DNA from 3 places in the Pseudomonas sp. 1L-C-7-B-C1 genome. Region 2 is predicted to be linked to each of the others. Evidence: predicted binding sites of a transcription regulator. Region 2 holds the regulator's gene; each other region holds the start of a gene.
What was found. Region 2 encodes sigma-54, which starts transcription at its own class of promoters, with help from an activator protein. Its sites were predicted from a motif close to ANTGGCATNNANNTTGCTNT; they were not measured.

Region 1 (7,829 bases), on a different contig from region 2:
AAAACGACTCAACGCAGCCAGGGCGCGCATAGCCTGCTCCTTTCTTATGAGTATGAAGTGGAGCCGGAAACTGCAGGCGATTCCCTGTTGTTCCGGCTTCCCGGTGTCGCGCGGCAGACGCAGTCCCTGTGGGAGTGAGCTTGCTCACGAAGACGGCCTGTCAGCCAATAAAGATCCAGCGGATGTCCCTGCCTTTTCGCGAGCAAGCTCACTCCCACATTCAGCCGTCGCCAGATACATCTGCGGCAAGGTCATCCTTGATGGGAGCCAGCACGCCGGCCCCTACGCAGGCAGTGAAATCAGATCCCCTGTGGAATCTCTTCGCCGCCCAGTGCCTCCATCAGTTGCGGCAGGAACTCGCCGAACGTCAGCATCATCAGGGTGAAGCTGGCGTCCTGCTGACCCAGCGCATCGTCGCCGCCGTTCTGCTCGGCTTCATCCTGCAGCAGGTCTTCGAACTTCAGGCGTTTGATGCCGAGCTTGTCGTCCAGCACGAACGACAGCTTGTCCTGCCACGCCAGCGACAGCTGAGTGACGACTTTGCCGGTGCTCAGGTGCAGCTGGATTTCGTCGCTGGTCAGGTCCTGACGCTTGCACTTCACAACGCCGCCGTCTTCGTGGGTGTCGCGCAGTTCGCATTCGTCCAGCACAAAGAAGTGCTCGGCGGTTTCGCCGGTCTTGACCCATTCGGTCATCACGGCGGTTGGCGCTGTTTTGACGGTGACGGGGCGGACGGGCAGCGAGCCCACTACTTCACGCAGGGTCGACAGCAGGTCTTCGGCGCGCTTCGGGCTGGAAGCGTTGACCAGAATCACGCCTTGCTTGGGGGCGATGGCAGCGAAGGTCGCCGAGCGACGGATAAAGGCGCGGGGCAGGAAGGCCTGGATGATTTCATCCTTGAGCTGATCGCGTTCCTTCTTGTAGACCTTGCGCATCTGCTCGGTCTCAATCTCTTCGACTTTCTCTTTCAATGCATCGTTGACCACGCTGCCGGGCAAGATGCGTTCTTCCTTGCGCGCCGAGATCAGCATGAAATCACCGCTGACGTGCACCAGTGGCGCGTCTTCGCCCTTGCCGAACGGGGCGATGAAACCGTAAGTGGTCAACTCCTGGCTGGCACAGGCTCGTGCAGGCTTGGTCGCCAACGCGGTTTCCAGCGCCTCGGCGTCAAATGGCAGGTCCTGGGTCAGGCGATAGACAAGCAGGTTTTTGAACCACATGGGGTACATCTCTCCTTTATACAAAGGGGGGCATTATTCGCTGCTGTGACCCTGCGGCCAACCCTGATGTAAGCCTTTGGAAGGATTATAAAATTTATTTCAAAAAGTGCTTGCCAGCTTTTTGATCGCTCCGTAGAATGCGCGCCACACCGAAGCGAAGGGTGATTAGCTCAGCTGGGAGAGCGTCTGCCTTACAAGCAGAATGTCGGCGGTTCGATCCCGTCATCACCCACCATTCGTTTCAAGTGTTACGCGCAGCGGTAGTTCAGTCGGTTAGAATACCGGCCTGTCACGCCGGGGGTCGCGGGTTCGAGTCCCGTCCGCTGCGCCATATTGAGTTACGAGGCCCTTGAACTCCTCGTAACGACAAAGAGAGCGACCTTAGGGTCGCTTTTTTTGTGCCCGGGATTTGGTGGGCGCAGTCTCATCGATGATTGTTCCCACGTTCCGCGTGGTAGCACTGTTAATGACCCTCCGCGTCAACTTGCCCAGGCTTGAATGAGCGTCGCCTGCAGGACGCAGAGCGTCCGGGGCTGCGTTACCACGCGGAGCGTGGGAACGATCAGGTTCACCCCGAGACTCTGGCATCGCTCACACCGACCTCTTCCCGGCTAAAGCCGGTCCCACTAAAAGCGGCGCGTGCATCCAGCAGAAGTGGCGTCGATCCCGACTGTAGGACCGGCTTTAGCCGGGAAGCTGTTGATCTGCTTGTGATCTGCTTGTGATCTGCTTGTGATCTGCTTGTGCTCTGCTTTTGATCTTCCTACACAAAAGGCTCAGTCACCTCCAATCGCGACTTGGGTGCAGGCTGAACGCAGGTCTCGCGCAGTGGGCCGAGCCGTATGGATGCGGCGAGAGCGCCGTCAGGACATGGATGTCCGTTCGGCGCGGGCCCACGGAGCGAGACCGGAGTGAAGGAACCCTGACGAAGGAAGGGCCCAACCAGGAGCAAGCACCCTTGGTTACTTGGGGTGCTTTTCCAAGTAACTCGCCGAAGGCGAAATGTCTGCCGTTAGGCAGGCGCACTTGATCTTCGCGGACTAAGCAACGCCGCTGACATCTACCTCCACAACATCGCCCACCAGCCGCACCGGCCAAATCCGCAGCCGCAGTGCCGCATCCTCCAGACACGTACCGTCCTTGAGTCGGTAATGCTGCTTATATAAAGGCGAAGCGATCACAAGATCCCCGCCCAAACTGCCGATCAACCCCCGACCAATCACATTCACCCCCGTGACCGGATCACGATTGTCCACCGCAAACACCTGCGGCGCGCCACCAATGGACGCCACATAAAACAACGCCACCTGCGCAGTGCCGACCAACGCAACCACGCCGGAATTCAGCACCAGATCCTCGCGCGCACACACCGCGCGCCACACCTGAGTCTTCGGCATCTCCATTACTGCAGCATCGACCTGGCTCATCGTGCAACCTCCACAGCGGCAATCAGATTCAACTCTTCAGCGCGAGCCGGACGACGCTGGCTGCGCTCCTTGACGAAATGAATGTCCGGGTCAGCGCCCTTGTCATTGACGAACGTACGGAAACGCTTGAGCTTCTCCGGGCTCTTCAGCGCGTTCGCCCACTCGCATTCATAACGGTCTACCACCAACTGCATCTGCGCCTCCAGTTCGGCAGCGAGCCCAAGGCTGTCCTCGATCACCACCGCTTTCAGAAAATCCAGCCCGCCTTCAAGGGACTCGCGCCAGACCGACGTCCGCTGCAACTTGTCAGCGGTGCGGATGTAAAACATCAGCACGCGGTCGATGTAGCGAATTAGCGTCTCGTCGTCCAGATCGGTGGCGAACAGCTCGGCGTGGCGCGGGCGCATGCCACCGTTGCCGCATACGTACAGATTCCAGCCGTTCTCCGTGGCGATCACGCCGATGTCCTTGCTCTGGGCTTCAGCGCATTCACGGGTGCAGCCGGACACCGCGAACTTCAGCTTGTGCGGCGAGCGCAGGCCTTTGTAGCGGTCCTCGATGTTGAGCGCCATTTGCACACTGTCCTGAACGCCGTAACGGCACCAGGTGCTGCCGACACAGGACTTCACCGTCCGTGTCGATTTGCCGTAGGCATGGCCGGTCTCGAATCCGGCAGCGATCAGCTCGGCCCAGATGTCCGGCAGCTCGTGCAACTGCGCGCCGAACAGGTCAATGCGCTGGCCGCCGGTGATCTTGGTGTACAGGTCGTATTTCTTCGCGACCGCGCCGATGGCGATCAAGCCGTCCGCGGTGATTTCACCCGCCGGGATGCGCGGCACCACTGAGTACGTGCCGTTCTTCTGCATGTTGGCCATGAAGGTGTCGTTGGTGTCCTGCAGCGGCACCAGCGACGGGTCCATGATCGGCCGGTTCCAGCACGAGGCGAGGATCGAGCCGACGGTGGGTTTGCAGATGTCGCAACCCAGATGACCTTTGCCGTGGCGGGCAAGCATCTCGTCGAAGCTTTCAATGTTTTCAACGCGGGCGAAGGCGTACAGCTCCTGACGCGTGAACGCGAAGTGCTCGCACAGGCTTTTATCGACGGTGACGCCGCGGGCAATCAGTTCGTGCTCGAACACGCTTTTCAGCAGCGCTGCACAACCGCCGCAACCGGTGGCCGCCTTGGTGCAGGCCTTGAGCCCGGCAAGATCGGTGCAGCCGCCGTCGATTGCGGAACAGATCGACGCCTTGCTCACGTTATGGCATGAGCAAATGGTTGCCGTGGCGGGCAGGGCGTCAGCGCCAAGGGTCGGCGCGCCGTCGCTACGGGGCAGGATCAGGCTCGAAGGATCGGCGGGCAGCTTGATGCCGTTCTGCGCGTATTGCAGCAGGGTGTCGTAATAGCTGTTGTCGCCCACCAGCACCGCACCGAGCACCTGTTTGCCATCGGCGGACACCACCAGGCGCCGATAGCTGCCGGTGGCCTCGTCGATAAACCGGTAACTGCGCGCACCCGCCAACGCACCATGAGCGTCGCCGATGGAGCCGACGTCGACGCCGAGCAGTTTGAGCTTGGTCGACATGTCCGCCCCGAAGAACGGCTCGGCGTCCAGATCGCACAATTGCGCCGCGACGTTGCGGGCCATTTGATAACCCGGCGCGACGAGGCCGAAGACGCTGCCGTTCCAGGCCGCGCACTCGCCGATGGCGAAAATGTCGGCGTCGCTGGTGCGGCAATGTTCGTCGATGGCGATGCCGCCGCGGGGGCCCAGCGCCAGCTCACACTGGCGGGCGAGGGCGTCTTGCGGACGAATGCCGGCGGAGAAAACGATCAGGTCGGTTTCCAGGAATTCATCGCCGGCGAAATTCATCCGGTAGCGGTATTCCTCACCCGCGCTGATGGATTGCGTCGCGCGGGACAGATGCACGCCAACCCCCAGCGCTTCGATGCGCGCCTTCAGGGCGGCGCCGCCGTGGTCATCCAGCTGCACTGGCATCAGGCGCGGTGCAAATTCCACCACGTGGGCTTCCAGTCCCAGTGACTTCAGCGCGTTGGCCGCTTCCAGCCCCAGCAGCCCGCCCCCGACCACCACGCCGCGTTTCGCCTGACTGGCCGCGGCGCGAATGGTGTCGAGGTCATCCAGCGTGCGGTAGACCAGTCGCGAATGGCCTTCAGCGCCTTCGATGGGCGGCACGAAAGGGTAGGAGCCCGTCGCCAGCACCAGCTTGTCGTAACCAAAGCGGCCCTTGGCGGTGATCACTTCGCGCCGCACCCGGTCGATTTCCAGCACCGGCACACCCAGGTGCAGCGCAAGCCCGGTCTGCTCATATAAAGAAGCAGCGCTCATCGCCAGTGACTCGGCGTCGCGACCGCCAAAGTATTCGGACAGATGCACGCGGTCGTAGGCGCGCTGGCCTTCCTCGCCGAACACATGAATGCGATAGCGCTCAAGGGCGCCGGCGGCGATCAACTGCTCGACGCAGTGGTGACCCACCATGCCGTTGCCGATGACGATCAGGGTTTGGACGTCGTTGAGTGGGGCGACTGTGGTGGTCATATCGAGTCCCGGCCAAGGCCAATCAGGTTTTTCGAAAGCAAAAAAAAGGCGCCCGGAACCTCTCGGTTCCAGGCGCCTTTGCCTGTTCTTTTAAGGGTTGCCGCCCGACCACAGTGTCGACGCCAACCTGATGAGCCCGATGCCGTGGACGGCTGGCGGTCTGCGTTGACCGGCCAGGGCTGCCAACCGGGTGTTCAGGCTGGACTTGATAAGGGACGTAGCAATGGCTGTGCCAGTGGAGAATGTCCAGGTGTCGGACGCCTTTCGTCCTCGCCAGACGCGCAGGTTTGACGGGCCAGAAGCGTGATCGTAAGCCGATCTCATCGCCCTCAATAGCGAACGGTTCCGGCTCGAAAAGGGTGCGATTTACCCTGGTGCGCCCCACTGTGAAGCTCAACGCCCTTTGATCGTGTGAGCAGAATTCGCCCGAAACCGTCCGCTGCACGTCTTCCGGCCAGGCTGGCCTGTCGTTTGCAACACCGTGTCCACAGGCAATCAACGCCGATTGCCATATTCACGACAAAGGCGCCGTGTGCTCTCCGTTTTCCAACGGATGAGAACAGGGCGTCTTTTTTTGCTTTCAGGAAACGGAATATGGCGAGCAGCAGCGTAAAGAGCGTGTGTCCTTATTGTGGTGTCGGTTGCGGCATCGTCCTGCAGGTCGAGGACAACCGAGTCATCAAGGTGGTCGGCGACAAGACTCACCCGAGCAATTTCGGCCGTCTGTGCACCAAAGGCACTACCTGCGGCCAGGCGATTGCCGAGTCGGGGCGGATGGAGTCCGCGTACATCCGCCATCAGCGCAGTCACGAGCCTGTGCGCGCTGACATGGACGCAGCGATCAGCGAAACCGCCCGGCGCTTGCGTGGGATTCTGGATCGCGATGGCCCTTGCGCACTGGCGTTCTACGTCTCGGGGCAGATGTCCCTGGAGGCGCAATACCTGGCCAACAAACTCGCCAAAGGTTTTGTGCGCACCGCCAATATCGAGTCCAACTCGCGGCTGTGCATGGCCAGCGCGGGCAGCGGCTACAAGCTCTCGTTGGGCGCGGACGGCCCGCCTGGGTCCTACGATGATTTCGACAAGGCCGATCTGTTTTTCGTGATCGGCGCGAATATGGCCGACTGTCACCCGATCCTGTTCCTGCGCATGATGGACCGGGTCAAGGCCGGGGCGAAGCTGATCGTCGTCGACCCCCGGCGCAGCGCCACCGCCGACAAGGCCGGGCTGTTCCTGCAAATCAAACCCGGTACCGACCTCGCGCTGCTCAACGGCCTGTTGCATCTTCTGGTGGAGAACGGCGACACCGACGCCGACTTCATCGCCTCGTTCACCCAGGGCTGGGACGTCATGCCCGAGTTCCTCGCCGAGTACACGCCGGCTTACGTCGCGCAGATCACCGGCCTGGGCGAAGCAGAAATCCGTCAAGCCGCGCGGATGATCGGCGCGGCGCAGGAGTGGATGAGTTGCTGGACCATGGGCCTGAACCAGAGCACCCACGGCACCTGGAACACCAATGCGTTGTGCAACTTGCACTTGGCGACCGGGGCGATCTGTCGGTCCGGCAGCGGTCCGTTTTCCCTGACCGGCCAACCGAATGCCATGGGCGGAAGGGAAATGGGCTACATGGGCCCGGGACTTCCCGGACAGCGCTCGGTGTTGGTGGACGCCGACCGCCGCTTCATCGAAGACCTCTGGCGCATCCCCGAGGGCAGCATTCCGCACCCGCCCGGTGGCGGCACCATCGACCTCTTCGAACAGATGCGCGACGGCGTGATCAAGGCCTGCTGGATCATCTGCACCAACCCGGTGGCCAGCGTCGCCAACCGCACCACGGTCATTGACGCCTTGAAGGCCGCTGAGCTGGTCATCACCCAAGACGCCTTCCTCGACACCGAAACCAATCGCTACGCCGACATCCTTTTGCCGGGCGCGCTCTGGGCCGAGGCGGAAGGGGTGATGATCAACTCCGAACGCACCCTCAATTTGACGCAGAAAGCCGTCGATGCGCCGGGGCAGGCCTTGCCCGACTGGCAGATCATCGCCAGCGTCGCCTGTGAAATGGGCTTCGCCGACGCCTTCAGTTACGCCTCGGCAGAGGAGGTGTTCGAAGAAATCAAACAGGCCTGGAACCCCGCCACGGGCTACGACATTCGCGGCGCCAGCTATGGGCGGCTGCGGGATCAGTCTTTGCAATGGCCGTGCGCGCCAGATGACGAGACCGTGCGCAGTCCGATTCGCTACCTCAGCGATAGCGGTGCGGGCCCAGTCAAGGAAGGCGTCACGCCACGGCGGCCGATTATCTTTCCCACCGCAAACGGCAAAGCGGTATTTTTCCCACGCCCGCACATAGCGCCGGCTGAACTGCCTAACGATGCATTTCCCATGGTGCTCAACACCGGCCGCCTGCAGCATCAATGGCACACCCTGACCAAGACCGGGAAAGTGCCGACACTGAACGCGCTGAATGCCCGCCCTTTCGTCGAACTGCACCCCGACGATGCCCTTGCGCTGGGGATCCGCGAAGGCAATGGCGTCGAAATCCGTTCTGCGCGGGGGCTGGCGGTGTTGCCTGCGGTGATCAGCGATCGCGTGCTGCCGGGCAACTGCTTCGCGCCCTTTCA
Region 2 (7,829 bases):
TCGTCAAACTTGTTGTTGATCAGTTCTACCAGCCCGGCCAGGGCGGCATCGGCTTCGTCACCTTCGGTGGCCAGGTGGATCAGGGTGCCCTTGCCGGCGGCGAGCATCATGACGGCCATGATGCTTTTGCCATCGACCATGGTTTCCGGCGTGCGGCCGACCCTGATCTGACACGGGTACTTGCCGGCGACACCCACGAATTTGGCGGCGGCCCGGGCGTGCAGACCCAGCTTGTTGATGATGGTGATTTCTAGAGCGGGCATCGCGAGGGAGGTCCTTTCAGCTTAGGTCGCGGTGGCGGACCTGAACATTCTTGAGCGATTGCTGCAGCACCTGACCCAGACGTTCAGTCAGGTAGACAGAGCGGTGGTGTCCGCCGGTGCAGCCAATGGCAATCGTGACGTAGGCGCGATTGCTGGCGGCGAAGCGCGGCAACCACTTGTTGAGGTACGAAAAGATGTCCTGGAACATTTCCTCGACGTCCGGTTGAGCGGCGAGGTAATCGGCCACCGGCTTGTCGAGGCCCGACTGCTCACGCAGTTCGGGCTTCCAGTACGGGTTCGGCAGGCAGCGCACGTCGAACACCAGATCGGCGTCAACGGGCATGCCACGCTTGAAGCCAAAGGATTCGATGAGGAAGGCAGTGCCCGGCTCGGGTTTGTTCAGCAGGCGCAATTTGAGGATGTCGCGCAACTGATAGAGATTCAGGTGCGTGGTGTCGACCGTCAGATCAGCCAGATCGATGATCGGACCCAGCAGGGTTTTCTCGTCACGGATCGCTTCGGCCAGCGAGCGCGTCGCCGTGCTCAGCGGATGACGGCGACGGGTCTCGGAAAAACGCTTGAGCAGGGTAGGTTCATCTGCATCGAGGAACAGCACGTCGCACTGGATGTGCCGGGCGCGCACCTCGGCGAGCATGCGCGGAAATCGCGTCAGGTGACTGGGCAGGTTGCGTGCGTCGATCGAGACCGCTAGCAGCGGCTCAGCCAGTTCGCTGTTGATCAGCGCGCGTTCGGCCAGCTCCGGTAGCAGGCCGGCAGGCAGATTGTCGACGCAGTAGAAACCGCTGTCTTCAAGGACATCAAGGGCCGTGCTCTTGCCGGAGCCGGAGCGGCCGCTGACGATGATCATGCGCATGGTCAGTGACCGTTCTGGACGTCGAGCACGACGTTGTAGAGCTCTTCGTCGGTTTTGGCGCCGCGCAGGCGCTTACGCGCATCGTCACGGTCGAGCATGCTGGCGATCTGGCGCAGGAGTTCCAGATGAGCATCAGTGGCCGCTTCCGGGACCAGCAGCACAAACAGCAGGTCAACCGGTGCGCCGTCGATGGCGTCGAAATCGATGGGCTTTTCCAGATGGAGTACGGCGCTAACAGGCGTTGAACAGCCCTTCAGCCGACAGTGGGGAATGGCGATGCCATTACCGAATCCGGTGGAACCGAGCTTTTCACGGGCAATGAGGCTTTCAAACACGACCTGCTCATCCAGATCAGGCACTTGCGTGCCGATCATTTTGGCGATGCTTTGGAGTACGGCTTTTTTGCTGCCGCCTGGCACGTTCACGAGTGAACGGCCAGGGGTCAGGATATTTTCAAGTCGGATCATGGGTGGGGAGTGTCAGCGAGCAGTCGCGCCTTGCAGCAGACTTTGCTGTTTTTCCTTATGTTTTTTGAGTTGGCGGTCAAGCTTGTCGGCAAGCAGGTCAATGGCTGCATACATGTCGTCGTGTTCGGCGTTGGCAACCACTTCAGCGCCAGGAACGTGCAAGGTGGCTTCGATTTTCTGCTTGAGCTTCTCGACCTCCATGGTGACCTGCACATTCGTGATCTTGTCAAAGTGGCGCTCCAATCGGGCGAGTTTCTCGCCGATGTAGGTACGCAGAGGTTCAGTCACTTCCAGCTGGTGTCCACTGATGTTGACTTGCATACAGCTTCTCCTTCGTTGCCAGTGCATTAAGAGGCAGGCGTGATGCCTGCCACTGGAACGCTTTGACGTGTGACCTTTACATCAGTCGCTTGCGTTCGCTGGACGGCGAGATCCCGAGGGATTCGCGGTACTTGGCGACTGTGCGACGGGCCACTTGAATGCCTTGTGCTTCCAGTAAACCAGCGATCTTGCTGTCACTCAACGGCTTTTTCTGATTTTCCGCAGCGACCAGTTTTTTGATGATCGCGCGAATCGCCGTGGACGAGCATTCGCCGCCTTCCGAGGTGCTGACGTGGCTGGAAAAGAAATATTTGAGCTCGTAGATCCCGCGCGGCGTGTGCATGAACTTCTGCGTGGTCACCCGGGAAATCGTCGATTCGTGCATGCCAACCGCTTCAGCAATGTCATGCAGAACCAGCGGCTTCATGGCCTCGTCGCCGTACTCCAGAAAGCCGCGCTGGTGTTCGACGATCTGCGTGGCCACCTTCATCAGCGTCTCGTTGCGGCTCTGCAGGCTCTTGATGAACCAGCGCGCCTCTTGCAGTTGATTGCGCATGAACGTGTTGTCGGCACTGGTATCGGCGCGACGCACAAAGCCTGCATATTGCGGATTGACCCGCAGGCGCGGCACGGATTCCTGGTTCAGCTCCACCAACCAGCGCTCGTTGTCCTTGCGCACGATGACGTCAGGTACGACGTATTCGGGTTCGCTGGATTCGATCTGCGAGCCCGGGCGCGGGTTGAGGCTCTGGACCAGCTCGATGACCTGGCGCAGGTCGTCTTCCTTGAGCTTCATGCGGCGCATCAGTTGCGCGTAGTCGCGGCTGCCCAACAGATCGATGTACTCGCTGACCAGCTTCTGCGCTTCTGCCAGCCACTTGGTTTTGGCCGGCAACTGGCGAAGTTGCAGCAGCAGGCATTCGCTCAGGTTGCGAGCGCCGATGCCCGCAGGCTCGAACTGCTGGATGCGGTGCAGAACGGCTTCGATTTCGTCCAGCTCGATATCGAGCTCGGGATCGAACGCGTCGAGCAATTCGTCGAGTGTTTCGTCGAGGTAGCCCTGGTTGTTGATGCAGTCGATCAGGGTCACGGCGATCAGGCGATCGGTGTCCGACATCGGCGCCAGGTTGAGCTGCCAGAGCAGGTGGCTTTGCAGGCTCTCGCCAACGGAGGTGCGGGTGGTGAAATCCCACTCGTCATCATCATTGCTGGGCAGGCTGCTGGCGCTGGTCTGATAGACGTCTTCCCACGCCGTGTCGACCGGCAGTTCGTTGGGGATGCGCTCGTTCCAGTCACCCTCATCCAGATTGTCGACGGTAGGCGCCGACTCCTGATAAGTGGGTTCCTGAACGTCAGCGTTGGGCTTTTGCTCTACGTTATCGGCCAAGGGGTCGGCGTTGTCGAAATCGTCGCCTTCCTCCTGCCGTTCCAGCATCGGGTTCGACTCCAGCGCCTCCTGAATTTCCTGTTGGAGATCCAGCGTCGACAACTGAAGCAAGCGGATTGCCTGTTGCAGCTGAGGTGTCATCGTCAGCTGCTGGCCCATTCTCAAGACTAGCGAAGGTTTCATGGCAGGGCTTAACACCTTATTCGCCGGCGCACTGCGCGCCATTTACTACCAGGGCGCCGAGGGCGCCAACTTAAGCAAATTATATGCCTGAAGCTGGAGGGTTTGCCTAGAGTGTGATGACAATTAAAAAACGAGGTCGGCGATGGCATCCGTTATGGGAGGGCGCACGACCTCATGTCATCACTGCGGTTACAGGCGGAACTCGTGACCCAGATACACTTCCTTGACCAACTGGTTGGCCAGGATGGACTCGGCGTCGCCTTCGGCAATCAGCTGGCCATCGTTGACGATGTAGGCGGTTTCGCAGATATCCAGCGTTTCACGCACGTTGTGGTCAGTGATCAGCACGCCGATCCCTTTGGCCTTGAGGTGGTGAATGATCTGCTTGATGTCGCCTACGGAAATAGGGTCAACACCGGCAAACGGTTCGTCGAGCAGAATGAATTTCGGCGAAGTGGCAAGGGCGCGTGCAATTTCCACACGGCGGCGTTCACCGCCCGACAGGCTCATGCCCAGGTTGTCGCGGATGTGGGTGATGTGGAATTCCTGCAGCAGGCTTTCCAGCTCTTTGCGGCGGGCCGCGCGATCAAGCTCCTTGCGGGTCTCGAGGATCGCCATGATGTTGTCCGAGACGGAGAGCTTGCGAAAGATCGACGCTTCCTGTGGCAGGTAGCCAATACCGGCACGGGCGCGGCCATGCATCGGCTGGTGGCTGACGTCCTGGTCGTCGATCAGCACGCGACCCTGATCCGCCTGAACCAGGCCGACGATCATGTAGAAGCAGGTGGTCTTGCCAGCGCCGTTGGGGCCGAGCAGGCCTACGATCTGGCCGCTCTCGATGGACAGGCTGACGTCACGTACGACCTGGCGGCTTTTATAGGCTTTGGCCAGGTGTTGGGCTTTCAGCGTTGCCATTACTGGGCCTTCTGCTGGTCGGTTTTCTTTTTCGGCTGGATGACCATGTCGATGCGAGGGCGTGGTGCGGTGACCTTGGTGCCGTTGGCGCGGCCGGCGTTCACGACCTGCTTGACGGTGTCATAGACAATTTTCTCGCCTTCGGACGTGTTGCCGTCGTTGACCACTTTGGCTTTGTCGATCAGCACGATGCGGTTCTGCGCCGCGAAGTATTGAATAGTGACACCCCAGGCCTGAACGATCGGCTTGTCCACCGATGGCTTCTGCTCGTAGTAGGCCAGGTTGCCCACGGACGTGAACACGTCCACGTCGCCTTGCGGTGTGCGGGTGATGGTCACAGTGTTGCCGGTGATCTTCATCGTGCCCTGGGTGATGATGACATTGCCTTTGTAAGTGGCGATGCCTTGCTTGTCGTCCAGCTGCGCGTCATCCGACTGGATGTGGATGGGTTGATCGCGATCCGTCGGCAGAGACCAGGCGCTCGCGCTTCCCAGTGCTGCGCTCAGGCCGAGCAAAAAAGGAAGGGTTTTAACGAGCCTCATACTGTCCTCTTACGTTGGATAGCAGGTTCATCCTGCTTTCTTTCAGATACGCTTTCATACCCGTGCCGGTCGTTACACCGCCAAGGCCGTCGATTCTAACGGGTTGGGCAGTCTCCGCATATTGCTTCTGCGGGAATACAGTCATGCGGCTGCTGGTGATGATAGTGGTGCGGTTCTTTTCGTCGGTGCGGTTGATGCGCACCGAGTCGATCAGCTCGACGTGATCACCGCCCGGCGACACCTCGGCACGAACGCTCTGTACATGCCAGGGGAAGGTCGAACCTCGATACATCTGCAGCACCGGCGTAGTCATCAGGGTGACGTCGGTGGCTTTCAGGTGCTCGACCTTGTCGGCGGTCATGTCGTACTGCATGGTCCCGTCGGGCAGGTACTGAATGCTGTGGGCGTTGGTCGCATAGTAATCGACAGCGCTTTCATCCACGGCAGCCTTGGGTTGATCGAGGAAGCTTTCCGGACTGATGTTCCAGTAGCCGACCGCTGCCAGCAGCAGAGCCAGCACCCCGAACAGCAGAAATGTTCGAAACTTTTTGCTCAGCATAAATGCACTTCTATAGGTAGGCGGCGTGAGCCGCTTCGAGGTTACCCTGAGCTTTCAGGATCAACTCGCAGAATTCGCGGGCAGCGCCTTCGCCGCCACGTGCCTGGGTGGTGCCATGGGCATGCTCGCGGACGAAGCCGGCAGCGTTGGCAACCGCCATGCCCAGACCGACCCGGCGAATGACCGGCAGATCAGGCAAATCGTCACCCAGATACGCGACCTGCTCGTAGCTTAGATTCAGTTGCTGCAAAAGCTCATCAAGGACCACGAGTTTGTCTTCGCGGCCCTGATAAAGATGTGCGATGCCGAGGTTCTTCGCCCGCCGCTCAACCACGGGGGTCTTGCGTCCGCTGATGATGGCGGTGGTAACGCCCGAGTTGATGAGCATCTTGATGCCCTGGCCATCGAGCGTGTTGAACGTCTTGAATTCGCTACCGTCTTCGAGGAAATACAGGCGCCCATCGGTGAGCACGCCATCGACATCGAAGATCGCCAGTTTGATGTTCTTGCCGCGTTGCATCAGGTCATTCATATCGGCGCTCATTTACATGACTCCTGCGCGGAGCAGGTCTTGAAGGTTGAACGCGCCAACAGGGCGATCGTTCTCGTCGACCACGATGAGTGCGCCGATCTTGTTGTCTTCCATGATTTTCAAGGCTTCGGCCGCAAGCATCTCCGGGCGCACGGTCTTGCCGTGGACGGTCATCACTTCATCGATGCTGGCCTGGCGTATGTCGATCGGGCGATCCAGGGTGCGACGCAAATCACCGTCCGTGAAGATACCGGCAAGGCGGCCATCGCTCTCGACGATGGCAGTCATGCCCAGCCCCTTGCGGGTCATTTCCATCAGCGAATCGCGAAGCGGCGTGCCCCGTGCAACCTGCGGGAGGTCGACGCCAGTGTGCATGACATGCTCGACCTTCAACAGCAGCCGGCGACCCAGCGCACCGCCCGGGTGGGAAAAGGCGAAGTCTTCGGCGGTGAAGCCTCTGGCGTCCAGCAGCGCAACGGCCAGGGCGTCGCCCATGACCAGCGCCGCCGTGGTGGAGGAGGTGGGCGCCAGATTCAGCGGGCAGGCTTCTTTTTCGACCCGCGCATTGAGGTTGACGTCTGCGGCCCTGGCCAGCGTTGACTCCGGGTTGCCGGTCAGGCTGATCATCTTGATGCCCAGGCGCTTGATCAACGGCAGCAATGTGACGATCTCGGCTGTCGTACCCGAATTGGACAGGGCCAGGATGATGTCAGCGCTGGTGATCATGCCCATGTCGCCGTGGCTGGCCTCGGCCGGGTGCACGAAAAACGAAGGGGTGCCGGTGCTGGCGAGGGTGGCGGCGATCTTCTTGCCGATATGCCCTGACTTGCCCATGCCTACCACGACCACGCGGCCCTGACTGCCCAGAATCATGTCGCACGCGTTGACGAAATCGGCATCTATATGCGCAAGCAAACCTTCCACAGCTTCTATTTCAAGGCGGATGGTGCTCTGTGCCGATTCAATCAGATTGCGCGCAGTGGACATATCGGAAGGGGTCGCATGGTGAAAGGCCGGGGATTATAGCGGCAATGTTCAAAAGCCTCACGCTTCATCGTTGCTGTTTGTTTAATGAACGGAGACGTCCTTCAGCAGCAGCGTGATAAAGGCTGGCGGTGGGTACGAAAATTCCACACCGTCCTTAATACCCTTCTTTGTTTGCGACTTGACACGTTGGAGCTTGGGCGGCGTGCGACAGCGGTGGTATAGTCCGCCGCTTGTTCGGCCCCTCCAAAAGTGTGTCGTTCGTCAAGAACGCGGCATCTGAGAGACAGGTTGCATCGCAAGGAGTTTAGATGAGTGCCGATAACGCCTACGCGGTCGAGCTGAAGGGCGTTTCCTTCAAGCGCGGTGCGCGCAGCATCTTCAATAATGTGGACATCCGCATCCCCCGGGGCAAAGTCACCGGCATCATGGGGCCGTCGGGCAGTGGTAAAACCACCCTGCTGCGATTGATGGGCGCACAACTGCGTCCAAGCGCAGGTGAAGTCTGGGTCAATGGCCAGAACTTGCCGAAGCTTTCGCGCAGCGATCTTTTCGATGCGCGCAAGCAGATGGGCGTGCTCTTTCAGAGCGGCGCGCTGTTCACCGACCTCGACGTTTTCGAAAACGTGGCGTTCCCGCTGCGGGTTCACACCAAGCTGCCTGAAGACATGATCCGCGACATCGTCCTGCTGAAACTGCAGGCGGTCGGGCTTCGTGGCGCCGTCGACCTGATGCCTGACGAATTGTCGGGTGGCATGAAACGCCGTGTAGCGCTGGCGCGCGCCATCGCGCTGGACCCCCA
Region 3 (7,829 bases), on a different contig from region 2:
AGTGCTGGGGCCGCGACCTGCTCAATCTGCCGGCGGGAGACGAGGGCTTCGGTGTGATCAAGCCATCGGGCAGCGAGCAGACCGTGGCGCTGGTCACCGGTAACCGGATCCTGATCGAACCCAAGGAAATGGAGCCGAAGGTGTACAGCTACGAGTTGGGCAGAAAGCCCCATGCCGAGCTGATGCCGAACGCGCCGGACGTCGCCGAGTTGCGCAAGAAGCTCGACAGCTTCCTGCAGACCGCGACCAGGAGCCTGCTGGACAACACGGCAGGGGTCAAAGACGCCAAGCCACAATAACGGCAGCCACATGAAAAAACGCCCCGACACCGGGGCGTTTTTTTTGCCGCGCATAATGAGTTGAAGCTATGAAGGTCCGGCGTGCGCTGACGATTCGGGTTGAACGTCGTTGCGCCGCAAGGGTCAAGATCAACAGGCTGTAGTCAGGCCTTTACTGAGGAGACATTGATGAAAGTGTGGACTATTTCGTTTCTGGACAAAGACGGTGTGCAGCAAACCCTCGATCTTGAATCCGATCACCGTCCCAGTGAAGAAGAGGCTGCGCAGCAACTCCGTCCGATCCTGTTTCCGGTCGCCAGTGATCTTGATCTGATCGACCTCGACGGTCGCACTGCCGAGCCCACCGTGAAGACACTCAAAGAGCAGAACGCGGTACAGATCATCTCCATCGTCGAGGCTTCGTAAGAAGCCTGCATTTCACGGCATCCTGCCAATTGGCAACGCGCTATCAATGGGCGTACTCTGCCAGCGAGGTCGGTGATGCATCTACCCGAGTCCGCTCGCGTACGTATGCCCGTTTTGTAAAGCGCACCGGCCTTGTCAGCGACATGCTTGAGTCCCGGGCGGCAGATGACCTGCCGCTACACGCCTCGCCATCGAGGGGTGTTTCGGGATAGTTGAAACTCTATCTATCGTTGCATAGGAGGACGTTTCATGAGCACAGCCTATCAAGAAGACGTCAGCAGCCATGTTCTGCGCTGCATGAAAGAAGGCGGTTTCGACTTCGCACGCATTCACCCCATTGAGTTCTATGCCACCTTTCCGGATGAGGACCGGGCGCGTCAGGCTGCGGAAAAATTTCGTGGCGAGTCAGTCAATGTCCAGCTCAATGCACTGGAAGACGGTGCCTGGCACCTGGAACTGAGCAAAGTGATGTACGCCACCTACGACGGGATAGGCGATTTCGAGCAGGATTTCCAGACCGCGATTGTCGGTCTGGACGGGGAGGTCGAAGGCTGGGGCGTCAAACAGGTACTCCAGCGCCTTCATTGACATTGAGGCGCTGAAGCCATTGCGCCGATCTTCAAACGCTGTCTCCCGGCTCCACGACAAAAGTGGGGCGGGAGATGCACCGAGCTGAATCACAAGCAAAAAAAAGCCGCTCTCTTGGGAGCGGCGGAAAGGGAATATCGGTTGTCTGCAGCGATGCTGCGAATAAGGTTTTGTAGCCAATCGCCCTGTGTAATCCGGCGGGTTGGTCTGCGGTATGGGGCAATTATGCTGAGCTCACGTACCGGGCGGAAATGAACTCTGGCTATGCGCGCGATAGTTTTTCCAAGCGCGGGACGCTTCGCCATGGAGCGTCAGGTAACAGGTCAGGGCGCATCGCGCACAGGAATGGTGCGGGCGCTCCGGCTGTTTAAATCAACCCGTTGATTTTCAAGCGTTTATGCCGATGGCACGGGCCTTGCGAAGGCTCTGGTGTCCATGGTGACAAGGAGTACGGCATGATCCGCACCTTTTATGACGAGATGTACGATGCGGGCGGCATAGTCCGTCCGCATTATCGGGAATTCGCCCGCTGGCTGGGCGAAGCGCCGCCTGAGTTGCTCGCACAGCGCCGGCGTGAGGCCGATTTGTTGTTTCATCGCGCCGGGATCACGTTCACGCTGTACGGCGACGAGCAGGGCACCGAGCGGCTCATCCCCTTCGATACGATTCCGCGCAGTATCCCGGCCAGCGAATGGCGGGTGGTGGAGCGCGGTTGCATTCAGCGCGTCAAGGCGCTGAACATGTTTCTCGCTGACCTCTATCATGAGCAGCGCATCATCAAGGCCGGGATCATTCCCGCCGAACAGGTCCTCGCCAATGAGCAATACCAGTTGGCGATGCAGGGCCTGAATCTTCATCGCGACCTGTATTCGCATATCTCCGGCGTCGATCTGGTGCGTGATGGCGATGGCACGTATTACGTGCTCGAAGACAACCTGCGCACCCCCAGCGGCGTGAGCTACATGCTCGAAGACCGCAAGATGATGATGCGGCTGTTCCCCGAGCTGTTCGCCGCGCAACGCATCGCGCCCATCGATCACTACCCGAATCTGCTGCTGGACACCCTGAAGAGCTCGAGTCCGCTGGATAACCCCAGCGTCGTCGTGCTGACTCCCGGGCGCTTTAACAGCGCGTTTTTCGAACATGCGTTTCTGGCCCGGGAAATGGGCGTCGAACTGGTCGAAGGCGCCGATCTGTTCGTGCGCGATGACCGCGTCTTCATGCGCACCACGGACGGGCCAAAAGCGGTCGACGTGATTTACCGCAGGCTCGACGACGCATTCCTTGATCCGCTGGCGTTCAATCCGGATTCGATGCTCGGGGTGCCGGGCCTGCTGGCCGCCTACCGCTCCGGCAATGTTGTGCTGGCCAATGCCATCGGCACCGGCGTGGCGGACGACAAGTCGGTCTACCCCTTCGTGACCGACATGATCCGTTTCTACCTCGACGAAGAGCCGATCCTCAAGAACGTGCCGACCTGGCAGTGCCGCAAGCCCGAAGAGCTGTCCCACGTGCTCGCCAACCTGGGCGATCTGGTGGTCAAGGAAACCCAGGGCTCTGGCGGTTACGGCATGCTCGTCGGTCCCGCCGCCACTGCGGCCGAAATCGAGTCGTTCCGGGCGCGGCTCAAGGCCAAGCCCCACGCGTACATCGCCCAGCCGACCTTGTGCCTGTCGACCTGTCCGACCTTCGTCGAGAACGGCATCGCCCCACGCCACATCGACCTTCGCCCGTTCGTCCTGGCTGGCCGCGAAACCCGTGTAGTGCCCGGCGGTCTCACGCGCGTTGCCCTGCGCGAAGGCTCGCTGGTGGTGAATTCGTCGCAGGGTGGCGGAACCAAGGACACCTGGGTGGTCGAGGATTAAGGATGCCTGCCAATGCTAAGTAGAACTGCCTCGGATTTATATTGGATGTCGCGGTACCTGGAGCGCGCCGAAAACCTCGCCCGGATGCTCGACGTCAGTTACTCGCTGTCGCTGATGCCACAGGACGGACGCGGGGATGGCCTCAATGAAATCGCCATGCCACTGCTGATCACCGGAACCCTGGACGATTACCTGGAGCGCCACGGCGACCTGCACGCCGAGCGCTTGCTGCACTTTTTCGCGCTGGACGCCGAAAACCCGGCCAGCATCTTCAGCTGTCTGGGTGCGGCGCGGGCCAGTGCCCATGCGGTGCGTGGGCGTATTACGGCGGACATGTGGGAAAACATCAACGCCACGTATCTGGAAATTCGCGGCATCGCCGAACAGGGGTTGAGCCGCTACGGGATGAGCCGTTTCTGTGAGTGGGTCAAGGAGCGTTCGCACCTGTTCCGCGGCGCCACCTACGGCACCATCATGCGCAACGACGCCTTCCGTTTCATTCGTCTGGGCACCTTCATCGAGCGCGCTGACAACACCCTGCGCATGCTCGATGCGCGTTATGAAATGCTCGAATTGCGCGGCCCGTCCGCCAACGCGGCGGCAGACAGTTCCGCCGCCGGCTATTACCAATGGAGTGCGCTGTTGCGCGCGTTGTCCTCGTTCGAGGCGTACACGGAAGTCTACCGCGATGCACCGGGTGCCCGTCAGGTCGCTGAATTGCTGCTGTTGCGTGCGGACATTCCGCGCTCATTGCGTGCGTGTCTGGAGGAGCTGGACATCATTCTCGCCAGTCTGCCCGGGGCCAATGGCCGTCCCGCCCAGCGTCTGGCCGCCGAGCTGGACGCTCGCCTGCGCTACACCGGCATCGACGAGATCCTCGATGAAGGCCTGCATGAGTGGTTGAACGAATTCATCCCTCTTCTGGCCCAACTGGGTAGCGTCATTCACACTTCTTACCTGGAGGCTGCATGAGACTCTCAATTAGCCACGAGACCACCTATCACTACGACGATCAGGTCCGCGCCAGCATCCAGTATTTGCGTCTGACTCCCCATGACAGCGAGCGCCAGCAGGTGCTGAGCTGGCAATTGGCATTGCCGCGCCCGGTGCGTGCTCAGATCGATCCCTTCGGCAACATTCTCCACGTCCTGACCCTGGACGAACCCCATGAAGCCATCGTCATTGGCGCGCGTGGGCAGGTCGAGATCGACGAGAAGCGCGAGGCGGAACATGAAAGCCAGTCTGCATTGCCGTTCCTGCGCTTTACCCGCCTGACCGAGGCCGACGAAGCGATTCGCGCCTTTGCCATCGCGCAGACCCACAAGCGCACCGACCGCACCGCGCTGATCGATATGATGCACGCGCTCAACGAGCACATCACCTACACGCCAGGCTCGACCGCCGTCGACACGAGCGCCGCGCAAGCGTTCGCCAATCGCGTCGGCGTATGTCAGGACCACACCCATGCGTTTCTGGCCTGCGCCCGCAGTCTGGGGGTGCCGGCGCGCTATGTGTCGGGTTATCTCTGCAGTGACAGCAGCGAGCATCTGTCCAGCCATGCGTGGGCGGAAGCGTGGATTGACGACGCCTGGTACAGCTTCGACGTGACCAATCAATTAGCGATCCCGGAGCGGCATCTGAAGCTCGCCGTGGGCCTGGATTATCTGGACGCCTGCCCGGTGCGCGGCATGCGCCGTGGTGGTGGTTGCGAGCAGATGCACGCCAAGGTGGTGGTGTCGCCCTCGGCGCCGATCGCTATTCCTGCGGCTGCGAAAGAGCCAGCGCCAGCGCCGATGATTCAGGTGCAACGCCAGGGCTGATCAACCCGTAGCGGTCGAGCGTTCAGAAGAACGCTCGGCGGCCATCAGCCGAACGGCGCGCTACTCGGTGCGCCTGAATGCCACCCCCAAAATCCCAAAACTTCGCGAGTCCAATACGCGATACCCGCACGGCCGCCGGTGACCTTCAGGACAAAGGCAAGTCGGGGGTCGGGGCTGCGCTTGCAAGCGGCAGGATGCTCAGCCAAACAGGCGGGTCATGTTGGGCAGGATGAGCAGCAGCGTAGTGGCGAAAACAATTAATCCAGCCTGGCGTATTTTCGAGCGTTTGAACTTGAACATAGTGGATGCCTTTCTTGTTATTCCTGAGCGACAGAAACCCATGGGCCTTGGGTATGACCAAAGCGAGGGTTGGCAAAGGTGAGGCAAAAGAGCAGGTGCCCCGATCAGCAGATCGCAAGCGGCAGGCGCTGGGTGAATCGTTTTTGTTGTAGCGCCACTGCTACTGACTAAACCTTAGAGCCCACGTGCTGTGCGGCTTAGATCGTTAAGGATTAACCCACTCGATTTTTATTGCTTTACCACATTTGGCGAATAGCTATCACTCAGATATTCGCTTGCTAGACACCTGCGTACCAAACCGCCCTGGTTCAATAGCGCGCTACCGTTCGTCAGAGTCCGAAACTTCCCACAACCAGCTACCCTGTTAACCGATCAGGCGAAAGAACGCGCTCTGTGATACCGCTTGTGATAGACAGTGCTCCCATGACAGTTCGACTGTCGATCGCGCCTATAAAAAGACAGTTCATCGGGTTAACGAGGACAGGATGACCGAAGCGTTTATTTACGATGCCTTGCGCACGCCGCGGGGCAGGGGCAAGCCGGATGGCGCCTTGTACAGCGTCAAACCGGTGGATCTGGTGGCGGGGCTGCTGAAAGAACTGCAAGTGCGCAATCACCTCGACACCCACCACGTCGATGACATTGTACTGGGCTGCGTGACGCCTATCGGCGATCAAGGCGCCGATATTGCCAAAACCGCAGCGCTGGTCGCCGATTGGGCCGGCAGCGTGGCCGGGGTTCAGGTCAACCGGTTTTGCGCATCCGGGCTTGAGGCAGTGAATCTGGGGGCGATGAAGATCCGCTCCGGGTTCGAGGATCTGGTGGTGGTCGGCGGCGTGGAATCGATGTCGCGGGTGCCGATGGGCAGTGACGGCGGCGCCTGGATGCTGGACCCGCAAACCAGTCTGCACGCTCACTACACACCCCAGGGGATCGGCGCCGACCTGATCGCAACCCTTGAAGGCTTCAGCCGCGATGACGTGGATATGTTCGCTGTGCAATCCCAGCACAAAGCGGCGCTGGCGCGGGAGCGGGGCGCATTCCGCCGTTCGCTGGTGCCGGTCAGGGACCAGAATGGCCTGCTCTTGCTCGACCATGACGAGTTCATCCGCCCCGACACGACACGGGAGGCGTTGGGCAAACTGCGCCCCAGTTTTGAGGCGATCGGCAAAATGGGCTATGACGCCACGGCGCTGCGCGTTTACAGCCACGTTGAGCGCATTGAGCACGTGCACACGCCGGGCAACAGCTCCGGCATCGTCGATGGCGCCGCCTTGATGCTGCTCGGCACCGCGCAAAAAGGTCAGGCGCTGGGGCTGCGGCCCCGGGCCCGCATTGTGATGACGGCGGTGACCAGCACCGATCCGACCATCATGCTCACAGGTCCCGCGCCCGCTACGCGCAAAGCCCTGGCGCGAGCGGGGCTGACCATCGATGACATCGATCTGTTCGAGGTCAACGAGGCCTTTGCCTCGGTGGTGCTCAAGTTCATCAAGGACTTGGACATCGACCCCGACAAGGTCAACGTGAACGGCGGCTCGATCGCCCTCGGCCATCCACTGGGTGCCACGGGCTGCATCATTCTCGGAACACTGCTCGATGAGCTGGAAGCCCGGCAATTGCGCTACGGCCTGGCGACCCTGTGCGTCGGCGGCGGCATGGGCATCGCGACGATCATCGAGCGGGTATGAACGTGGAGTACGCCAAGCCCTTCGCCGACCGCCTTTATCCGACAACCGTTTCAGGAAGAACGACCGCATGACCGATGCCATCCGCTACGAAACCGGCCCGGATCAGATTGTCACCCTGACCCTCGACATGCCCGGCCAGCAGGCCAATACCATGAACGCGGTGTATCGCCAGGCCATGGCCGAGACGCTCGAGCGTCTTCAGGCGGACAGAGAGGCCATCGCCGGTGTGATCATCCGCTCGGCGAAGAAGACGTTCGTTGCCGGCGGCGACCTCAACGAGCTGAGCCAGGTCGACGCCGCCCGCGCCGCCGCCTTCTACCAGATGACCATGGACCTCAAGGCGCAGCTTCGCGCGCTGGAAACCTACGGCAAGCCGGTGGTGGCGGCCATTGAGGGCTCGGCTCTGGGCGGTGGCCTGGAGCTGTGCCTGGCCTGTCACCATCGCATTGCACTGAGTGGAGGCCACATAAAATTGGGCTTGCCGGAAGTCACCCTCGGTTTGCTTCCGGGCGGGGGTGGCACGGTGCGGCTGGTGCGAATGTTGGGGCTGGAAAAAGCGCTGCCGTTGCTGATGCAAGGCCGGACGATGAGCGTCGACCATGCCTTGAAGACCGGTGTGATCGATCAGTTGGCCAGCGATGCCGAGGACCTGATGGGCAAGGCGCGCGAGTGGATTCTGGCCAATCCGGTGCCGATCAAAGCGTGGGATCAACCAGGGTTTCAGTTGCCTGGCGGCACGCCGGCGCAGCCGAACGTGGCACAGATGCTGGCCATCGCGCCGTCAATCCTGCGCAGCAAAACCTGGGGATGCTATCCGGCGCCGGAGAAAATTCTGGCGGCAGCGGTGGAAGGCGCTCAGGT

Region 1: a site for sigma-54 is predicted at 5,423-5,442, ahead of nirB (nitrite reductase large subunit NirB). Genes of this name have one in related genera too.
Region 3: a site for sigma-54 is predicted at 1,695-1,714, ahead of AC0Z8Z_RS05145 (circularly permuted type 2 ATP-grasp protein). Genes of this name have one in related genera too.

Annotation. Positions count from the first base shown of each region.
Region 1 is NZ_JBXAWH010000005.1:343,112-350,940, reverse strand. Features, by position in the region: gene AC0Z8Z_RS10805 (bile acid:sodium symporter family protein) at 1-30, opposite strand, end outside; gene rdgC (recombination-associated protein RdgC) at 300-1,220, opposite strand; tRNA gene AC0Z8Z_RS10795 (tRNA-Val) at 1,380-1,455, shown strand; tRNA gene AC0Z8Z_RS10790 (tRNA-Asp) at 1,475-1,551, shown strand; gene nirD (nitrite reductase small subunit NirD) at 2,261-2,647, opposite strand; gene nirB (nitrite reductase large subunit NirB) at 2,644-5,205, opposite strand; gene AC0Z8Z_RS10775 (bifunctional nitrate reductase/sulfite reductase flavoprotein subunit alpha) at 5,800-7,829, shown strand, end outside.
Region 2 is NZ_JBXAWH010000001.1:464,793-472,621, reverse strand. Features, by position in the region: gene AC0Z8Z_RS02145 (HPr family phosphocarrier protein) at 1-263, opposite strand, end outside; gene rapZ (RNase adapter RapZ) at 280-1,137, opposite strand; gene ptsN (PTS IIA-like nitrogen regulatory protein PtsN) at 1,140-1,604, opposite strand; gene hpf (ribosome hibernation-promoting factor, HPF/YfiA family) at 1,617-1,925, opposite strand; gene AC0Z8Z_RS02125 (RNA polymerase factor sigma-54) at 2,002-3,495, opposite strand; gene lptB (LPS export ABC transporter ATP-binding protein) at 3,685-4,410, opposite strand; gene lptA (lipopolysaccharide transport periplasmic protein LptA) at 4,410-4,952, opposite strand; gene lptC (LPS export ABC transporter periplasmic protein LptC) at 4,939-5,511, opposite strand; gene kdsC (3-deoxy-manno-octulosonate-8-phosphatase KdsC) at 5,522-6,055, opposite strand; gene AC0Z8Z_RS02100 (KpsF/GutQ family sugar-phosphate isomerase) at 6,056-7,030, opposite strand; gene AC0Z8Z_RS02095 (ATP-binding cassette domain-containing protein) at 7,339-7,829, shown strand, end outside.
Region 3 is NZ_JBXAWH010000002.1:415,680-423,508, reverse strand. Features, by position in the region: gene AC0Z8Z_RS05160 (LTA synthase family protein) at 1-299, shown strand, start outside; gene AC0Z8Z_RS05155 (hypothetical protein) at 468-704, shown strand; gene AC0Z8Z_RS05150 (ribonuclease E inhibitor RraB) at 954-1,292, shown strand; gene AC0Z8Z_RS05145 (circularly permuted type 2 ATP-grasp protein) at 1,748-3,157, shown strand; gene AC0Z8Z_RS05140 (alpha-E domain-containing protein) at 3,170-4,129, shown strand; gene AC0Z8Z_RS05135 (transglutaminase family protein) at 4,126-4,977, shown strand; gene AC0Z8Z_RS05130 (acetyl-CoA C-acetyltransferase) at 5,763-6,968, shown strand; gene AC0Z8Z_RS05125 (3-hydroxyacyl-CoA dehydrogenase NAD-binding domain-containing protein) at 7,036-7,829, shown strand, end outside.